Regions from separate parts of the Nonomuraea sp. NPDC049419 genome, predicted to be linked through region 2. Evidence: riboswitches for the same ligand, from Rfam matches in the RefSeq annotation. Region 2 holds a riboswitch; the other holds the start of a gene.
The links. A riboswitch is a leader RNA that binds a small molecule or an ion and turns the genes downstream of it on or off. The one in region 2 is predicted to bind cyclic di-AMP.
Positions count from the first base shown of each region.

Region 1: another riboswitch for cyclic di-AMP. It lies ahead of AB0K12_RS30635 (GH25 family lysozyme); the one in region 2 lies ahead of AB0K12_RS17710 (hypothetical protein).

Region 1 is NZ_JBFAQB010000012.1:154,610-158,598, reverse strand. It holds gene AB0K12_RS30650 (SDR family oxidoreductase) at 1-65, opposite strand, end outside; gene AB0K12_RS30645 (HAMP domain-containing sensor histidine kinase) at 97-882, opposite strand; gene AB0K12_RS30640 (SDR family oxidoreductase) at 1,039-1,782, shown strand; gene AB0K12_RS30635 (GH25 family lysozyme) at 1,796-2,524, opposite strand; cyclic di-AMP (ydaO/yuaA leader) riboswitch at 2,537-2,680, opposite strand; gene mqo (malate dehydrogenase (quinone)) at 2,870-3,989, opposite strand, start outside.
Region 2 is NZ_JBFAQB010000005.1:113,289-117,277, forward strand. It holds gene AB0K12_RS17695 (NAD(P)-dependent oxidoreductase) at 1-158, opposite strand, end outside; gene AB0K12_RS17700 (helix-turn-helix domain-containing protein) at 213-569, shown strand; gene AB0K12_RS17705 (alpha/beta hydrolase) at 603-1,448, opposite strand; gene AB0K12_RS17710 (hypothetical protein) at 1,490-2,095, opposite strand; cyclic di-AMP (ydaO/yuaA leader) riboswitch at 2,285-2,425, opposite strand; gene AB0K12_RS17715 (DUF5302 domain-containing protein) at 2,592-2,792, opposite strand; gene AB0K12_RS17720 (MDR family MFS transporter) at 2,841-3,989, opposite strand, start outside.

The DNA.
Region 1 (3,989 bases), on a different contig from region 2:
CGGCCGATGCCGGAGCCGGCGCCGGTGACGATCGCGACGGTGTTCTCGAGATGACGACTGGTCACGTGCTGAACTTCCTTGTCCTGTTCGGTGCGGTCAGGTGCTGGGGTGGGTTCGTGGGCCTGCGCGGAGGGGGAGGCGCAGCGTGATGCGGGCGCCGTGGGTCTCGACGTGCAGGCTGCCGTGGTGGGCGGTGGTGATGGCGCGGGCGATGGCCTGGCAGAGGCCGGTGCCTCCCTGGTCGCCGGCCGGCTCGTCGCTCGTTTCCGAGGGGTTGTCGCTGGTCAGGCGGAGTTCCGCGTAGCCGGCCGTGCGGTGCAGGGTGACGGTCGCCGGGTGGCGGGTGGTGCGGAGGAGGATGGCCAGGAGACGGGTCAGGTAGGTGGATGAGGCGCGCGTGAGGACGGCGGGGTCCAGGCGGAGCCGCACGTCGCCGATACCGGCCGAGGCCGACTCCACCAGGGCGGTCAGGTTCACGTCGGTCAGTTCGCGGTCGTCGAGGCCGGCTTCGAGCCTGGACAGCAGGAGCAGGTCGGTGGTGACGTGTTCCAGCCGGTCGAGGTCGTCGCTGACGTGGTCGAGCAGGTCGGTCACGTCGATGTCGTCCGGGTGCCGCCGGGCCGCCTCCACCTGGACGCGCAGCGCGGCCAGCGGCGTACGGACCTCGTGGGAGGCGTCGGCGGTGAAGCGCCGCGCCGCCCGCGCCCGTTCGTGCAGCTCGTCGGCGCGCGGGATGAGCACGGGCATGCCCACCAGCTCGTCCCGCTCGCGCCCGCAGGCGTCGAGGCACGGCTGGTTGGCCGCCATGATCGTCATGTCCCCTGCCATGACCAGGCACGGGTTCGGGACGGCCGCCAGCAGCGCGGCATGGTCGTGTCTCATCAGGTTCCTCCCCAGGCGCTCAGCGAGCCTGTCACCAGCTAGGACAGCGCAGCTTCCCGGTCTGTGACCGCGAGGCGGGGACTTTGCCGAGCCGAGGGCTTAGCGGGAGGTGGCAAGGGGAGGGTGCGGTGGACTGCGGCGAGGGGGAGGCGTGCCATGAAGGTCGTGGTGGTCGGCGGGACCGGCCTGATCGGATCGAAGCTGGTGACCAGGCTGTCGCGTGACGGCCACGAGGCGGTGGCGGCTTCGCCGCGCACCGGGGTGAACACGCTCACCGGCGAGGGTCTCGCCGAAGCGCTGGAGGGGGCGCAGGTGGTGGTCGACGTGTCGAACGCGCCGTCGTTCGAACCGGCCGCCGTCCTGGAGTTCTTCGAGACCTCCACCGGCAACCTGCTGGCCGCCGAGTTGGAGGCGGGAGTCGGGCACCATGTCGCGTTGTCCATCGTGGGCACCGAACGCATGCCGGACAACGGATATTTCCGGGCGAAGGTCGCGCAGGAGCAGCTGATCGAGAAGTCGGGGATCCCGTACTCGCTGGTGCACGCGACGCAGTTCTTCGAGTTCGTGAAGGGCATCGCGGACGAGGCCGCCGACGGGGGAGTGGTGCGCATCGCGCCTGTGCTGTTCCAGCCGATCGCCGGGGACGACGTGGCGGCGGCGCTGTGCGAGGTCGCGGAGGGTAGGCCGCTCAACGGCCGGCTGGAGGTGGCCGGGCCGGAGCGGGTCAGGATGGACGAGTTCGTCCGGCAGGCGCTGGCGGGGCTCGGTGACCACCGTGAGGTGGTCACCGACCCGCACGCGCGCTACTTCGGGAGCGAGCTGGGCGAGCACTCGCTCGTGCCGCTGGGGGAGGCGCGGCTCGGCGGGGCTCGCTACGGCGACTGGGCCGCCGCCGGGTAGCACGCCCGAGACGTCAGACGGACTGGCGGCCCAGGGCGCGGAGCTGGTCGGGCGTCAGAGCCGAGACGTTCTGGTCGATGGGGACGTCCGTGTACTGGTGGATCGCCCACGACTTCCAGTCGGCCGGCGGCGTGATCGCGCCCTTGGCCCGGCTGTAGTGGGCGACCCAGAGCGGGTACTGCGCCAGGCCGTGGCCGTAGGTGTCGGCGAAGTTCCAGCCGCTGTAGAAGAGCGGCTTGGTGCCGGTCTGGTTCTCCACGTACGACAGCCACGCCTTGGCCCAGGCGTTGACCTCCGCGACGGACTTGCCGTCGGTCGTCTCCAGGTCGAGGACCAGCAGGTCACCGGCCCTGGCGGGCTGGGCGTTCACCGCGGCCAGGAAGTGGTTGGCGTCGGCGATGGGGTCGTCGGCGGGGTGGCCGTAGTGGTAGGCGCCGCGCACGATGCCCTTCTCGCCGAGCTCCCGCCAGTGCCTGGCGAAGGAGGAGTCGACGAAGTCGGTCCCCTCGGTGGCCTTGATGATGCCGAACTGCGCGGAGCTGGAGCTCCAGTCGTACAGCGGCTCGTAGTGGGAGATGTCCAGGCCGTAGGTCAGGGCGGAGCTGTGCTGGGCCGCCTCGTGCGGGGCGACCTGGTCGGTGGTGGAGGCGTGTGCGGTGCCGGTGACGGCGGTGACGGCGGCGAGTACGGCTCCGCCGAGCGCCAGTCCGAGGCGCTTGCGGTTCTCGGCAAGCTTGGCCATACGGATGTTGACTCCTTGCTTCCATGCCGCCTACCGGGTTAGCTGACGGGTTCGGGACTGGAAGTGCCCTACGGACGCGGGCATGAGCGGGCGTCCGATTCACCCCGGAAAGTGGGTCCCCGGTTCCGCGGGACGCGGATTCGGCGGCCGTACGCCGGAGACGGCGTACGGTCCGGTCAAAGATGCGAGGGCACGCGCTGCGGTGGTCCCTCGACCCGCAAAAGTACATAATTCGCAAAAGTATCTGCAAGTACTCTAAAGGGACTTTCACTCCGCTGACCTGGTAAGCGGTTCGAAATCCCCGTGTAGGTCGCGGATCCGGAAATGGGTAAAGTTTTCCGGCGTTCACTCCAGACGAAGCGTCCGGGCCGTCCTGGAGAGGGTCTCCGGCGGCAGCGCGGCGCCGTACGACGGCACGAGCTCGCGCAACGCCGGCCGCCAGCCGTCCAGGCGGCCGGGGAAGGCGCGTCCGAGCACGTCCAGCATGATCGCCACGGACGCCGACGCCCCCGGCGAGGCCCCGAGCAGGGCGGCGAGCCCGCCGTGGGCCGACGTCACCACCTCGGTGCCGAACCCGGCGATCGACCCGCGCCCGTTCACCGGCTTGACCACCTGCACCCGCTGGCCCGCGGTGATCGGCTCCCAGTCCGCCGCCCGCGCCTCGGGGACGAACCGGCGCAGCGCTCGCAGCCGGTCGCCGCGCGTCTGCGCGAGCTGCCCGACCAGGTAGCGCAGCAGGGCGGGCTCGGCGCGGGCGGCGCCGAGCAGTGTCACGACGTTGCCGGGCGTGACGGATCCCGGCAGGTCGGTGAGCCTGCCGCGCTTGAGGAAGCGCGGCGAGAACGCGGCGAAGGGCCCGAACATCAGGTACGTCCGCCCGTCCACGACCCGGGTGTCGAGATGCGGCACCGACAGGGCGGGCGCACCCGGCTCGGCGTGGCTGTAGACCTTGGCGTGGTGCCCGGCCACCAGCTCGGCCCGGCCCGTCCGCAGGAACCGCCCGCTGATCGGAAACCCCCCGTACGCCCGCGTCTCCGCCACCCCGGCGCTCTGCAGCAGCGGCAGCGTGCCCCCGCCCGCCCCCAGGAACACGAACGACCCGCGCACCCCGTAGTCGCGGGCACCCGCCAGGTCGCGCACCCGCAGCCGCCACGACCTGCGGTCACGGGAGAGCCCGCGCACCTCGTGCCCGGTCCGCACCTCGACGCCGGCACGTTCGAGCGCGGCGAACAGCCGCCGGGTCAGCACGCCGTAGTCGACGTCGGTGCCGCCACGAGAACGGCACAGCGCCACCTGCTCACCGGCGGGCCGGCCGGCGAACATCAGCGGCAGTAGCTCCGCCATCACCGCCCGGTCGCGGATGAGCTCGAGCCCCTCGAACAGCGGATGGTCGCGCAGCGCCGCGTGCCGCAGCCGCAGGTGCTCGACCCCGGCCGCGCCCCGGGCGAAGGAGAGGTGCGGCACC
Region 2 (3,989 bases):
GCGTCGTGGCCGGGCGCCAGGGTGGCGGTGTCGCGGACGTCGCCCTTGACGGGGCCGCCGCCGCGGCTGACGCCGGTCACCTCGTGGCCGCGGTCGCGGAGCTCGGCGGCGATGCGCTGCCCGACCATGCCGGTCGCGCCAAAGACAAGGATCTTCATACGGCCAAGAGTATCCATCGGGTACTGGTTACTTCATCGTGCTATAAGTACCTCATGGATACTGGCGACGTCTTCGATCCCGACTGCCCGACCCGGGTGGTCCTCGACCGGATCGGCGACAAGTGGTCGGCCCTCGTGCTGCTCTGCCTCATCGGGGGGCCGATGCGGTTCACCCAGCTCAGAGCGCGGATCGGCGGGGTCACGCCCAAGGTGCTGACCCAGACGTTGCGGGCGATGGAGCAGGACGGGCTGCTGACGCGCGAGGTGTTCGCGGAGGTGCCGCCGCGGGTCGAGTACACGCTGACCGACCTCGGGCGCTCGCTGCACGGGCCGATCTCGGTGGTGGCCGCGTGGGCGGAGGACAACGTCCACGAGATCATGCGCTGCCGCGAGAAGCACGCGCAGCCCTGATCGGCCCCAGCGGGCCGATCAGAGCTGGAGGGTTCAGGACGCGGTCAGCTTGGTGATCTCGGCGACGATGTCGGGCCACAGGGCCTTCGGCAGGTCGTGCCCCATCCCCGGATACGTCACCAGTCGCGCCCCCGGCACCGCCTCCGCCGTCGCCCGGCCGCCGGCCACCGGGATCAGCGGGTCGGCCTCACCGTGGATCACCAGCGTGGGGGCGCGGACGCCGGCCAGTGCCTGCGTACGGTCGCCCGACGCCCTGATGGCCGCGAACTGCCGGGCCGTGCCCGCCGGGTCGAAGCAGCGGTCGTAGGCCAGGCCGGCCCGTTCCCTGATGGCCTCCTCGTCCAGCTCGTAGCCCGGTGAGCCGATCGTCGACCAGGTCACCACCGACTGGTCGAGCACGCCGGCGCGGTCGGCGGGCGGCGGCGTCATGAGCGCGGTCATCGCCTCGGGGGTGGGCGGGGCGACGTCGGGTCCCGGCGTGGACATGATGGAGGTCAGGGTCAGCACCCGCTCGGGGTGCTCGATGGCCAGCGTCTGAGCGATCATGCCGCCCATCGAGGCGCCCACGACGTGCGCGGACGGCCAGCCGATGGCGTCCATGAACGCGGCGGTGTCGGCGGCCATGTCCGTCAGCGAATACGGTGCGGGCGCCCCCGGCTGGGGGACGCCCGCGTCGTGGATGTGCGTGGACAGTCCCGCGTCGCGGTTGTCGAACCGTACGACGTGGTGTCCCTGCTCCGCGAGGAGCCGGCAGAGCCCTTCGTCCCACTGGATGAGCTGGGCGCCGAGCCCCATGATCAGGAGGAGCGGCCGCCCTGTGGGTGAGCCGAAGCTGTCATAGGCGATCTCAATGCCGTTTGCGGCTACACGGGTCGTCACGCAGGCCAGAATGTCATTCTGGTACGTGTGGCGTAAAGCCGTCAGCGGGCGGCCGGTACGGCGATGCCACCGGCCTGGGAGTTCTGCTCCTGGTCGGCGGGCGGGGGCGCCGGGTTCCTGTCACGCCTGGACCAGGCGCCGGTCGAGAACGGGACCGGGTGGTTCTTCTTGCCCACGCCGTCGCCCCACTTGGTGATGACGTACTCGACCTCGATGTGGCCCTGGCCGCCGACGCCGTCCACACCGAGCGTGCTGGAGTTGAACCTGCCGCCGGTCAGCTCGGCGAACGTCTTGGCGTCGAGGTCGAGCATGATGCCGCGGTTGGAGGGCTCGCCCGGCCCGCGGTCACCGACGAAGAAGGGCGCCTTCTTGCCCTTGTAGACCACGTAACCCTCGGTCATCAGCGGCCAGCTCGGGCTGGCCGCCAGACCCTTCTGCATGGGCTTGCCGCTGGCCGGCAGCCCGGTGTCACCGGCCCGGCCGGAGGCGTCGTCCCAGAAGTACGAGGCCGTGGTCGAGCCCTTGAGCAGGATCTTCTTGTCTTTGTCGGGGGTGTCGGCGTGCGCGGCCGTACTGGCGCAGGTCAGCATGCCGACGCAGCAGGCGGTCAGCGTGGCGAGGGAACGCAGGCTGAAACGGGCAGACATGAAGCAGCAAAACCCTTCACGAGGGGACGGGGGAGTTGCGCTCGGGCGCGAGGGGATGGGGGCGCGGCGGGGCGGTGGACCCCGCGGCGCTACGCGGAGCGCAATTGACGAGCCTGGGGAAGGGGGCCGCTCAGCGGGCGGCCGTCAAAGAGCGGTCTGGGGGTACGACGCGCTGGAACATGTAATACGTGATCCTCTCCATCACGCCTACCGGGTTAGCTGACGGGTTCGGGCGGTGGAGTTGCCCTACCGGCCGCGCTGGCCGGATTCACCCCGAATGCGGGTGGTTCCCCGGTTCCCGAATGGTTCGGGATTCGGCGCCAGCCGGTCGTCCGTCTTGGGTAAGGACTAGGTCACCGGCTGGTAATGGCGAACACTCTAACGACGGGATCGGACACCCGCAAACGTTTCACCACGAATCGGATAAAGATCTACCTTCAGCGGGAATGCATACAAAAGGGGGCACGGCATGCCGTGCCCCCTGAGGATTCGGTCCTCAGCCGCCGCTCTTGCGCCTGAACGATCTCTTATTGGCAGCCGGCCCGTGCGCCCCGTGAATCTTCGATGGGTCGACGCCCCTGCCACCCGCGCCCGCGCCCGCCTGCTGGCTGCGCTTGCGCTCCAGCGCTTCGCGGAACTTGCGCTTCATCTCGTCCTCGGGAGTTTCGCTGACTTCCGGCTCCGGTGTATCCGCCATGAGGACCTCCATGGTGTTGGGGACACTCAAAGCTTCGCACGCCCCCGCTCATGACGCGAAACCGGCCTCCACCGTGTCTTCAGGCCGCCGCGGCGGCCGGTCCGCCGACTCTGCCGGGTCCGCGAGCCGCCTGTCGGGCAGCGCCACCAGCGCGACCAGGGCGATCACCGCGCCCGCCACCCCGAGCGACGGCACGACCAGGGCAGCGGAGGAGGCGTGCGCGGCTGCGGCGCCCGCCCCGCGTACGCTCGCGGCGAACTCCGCCGTGTAGAGCGTGCCGCCGACGGCCAGCGCCACCGAGCCGCCGATCTGCCGGAAGAAGGCCAGGTTCGCCGAGGCGACGCCGAGGTGGCGCGGCTCCACCGACTGCTGCGCGGCCACCGTCAGCCCGGACAGCATCGGCCCCATGCCGAGCCCCAGCGGCAGCATCCACAGCGCGACCGCCGGGCCGGGGCTGTCCACCGCCAGGTTGAGGCAGAGCAGCGCGCCCGTGACCAGCAGGAACGGCGAGACGAGCAGCCACGGCTTGTACCGCCCGGTCCGCGACATCAGCGCGCCCATGAGCACGCTGCCGGCGACCATGCCCAGCGTCAGCGGGTAGATCCGCAGCCCCGACTCGGTGGCGGCCACGCCCAGCGCCTCCTGGAAGTAGCGGGGCAGGAAGACGACGCCCGCGTACATGCAGAAGGCCGTGACGAACGAGATGAGGTTGACCAGCGTGTACGACCGGTTGGCGAACAGCTCCATCGGCATGATCGGGCTGGCCGCGCGCCGCTCGACCGCCACGAAGACGGCCAGCAGCACCAGCGCCAGCAGGATCGGCCCCGCCACGGCCGCGTCGGTCCAGGTGTGGCCGTCGAGCCCCTTCTCGGTCAGGCCGAGCAGCAGGGACGTGACGGCCACGGTGAAGACCGCGATGCCGGCGTAGTCGGGCCTGCCGCCGCCGCCGGCGCCGGGCCGGCGCGGCAGCCGCAGCACGATGATCGCGATCAGCACGAGGCCGATCGGCACGTTCACGTAGAACGCCCAGCGCCAGCTCGCGTGGTCGGTGAACAGCCCGCCCAGGAACGGCCCCGCCAGGAACGACAGCCCCATCACGCCCCCGAGCGCCCCCTGCACGCGGGCGCCGCCCGAGCGGGGCGGGAACATCTCCATGACCAGCGCGATCGACAGCGGCAGCAGCGCGCCGGCGCCGAG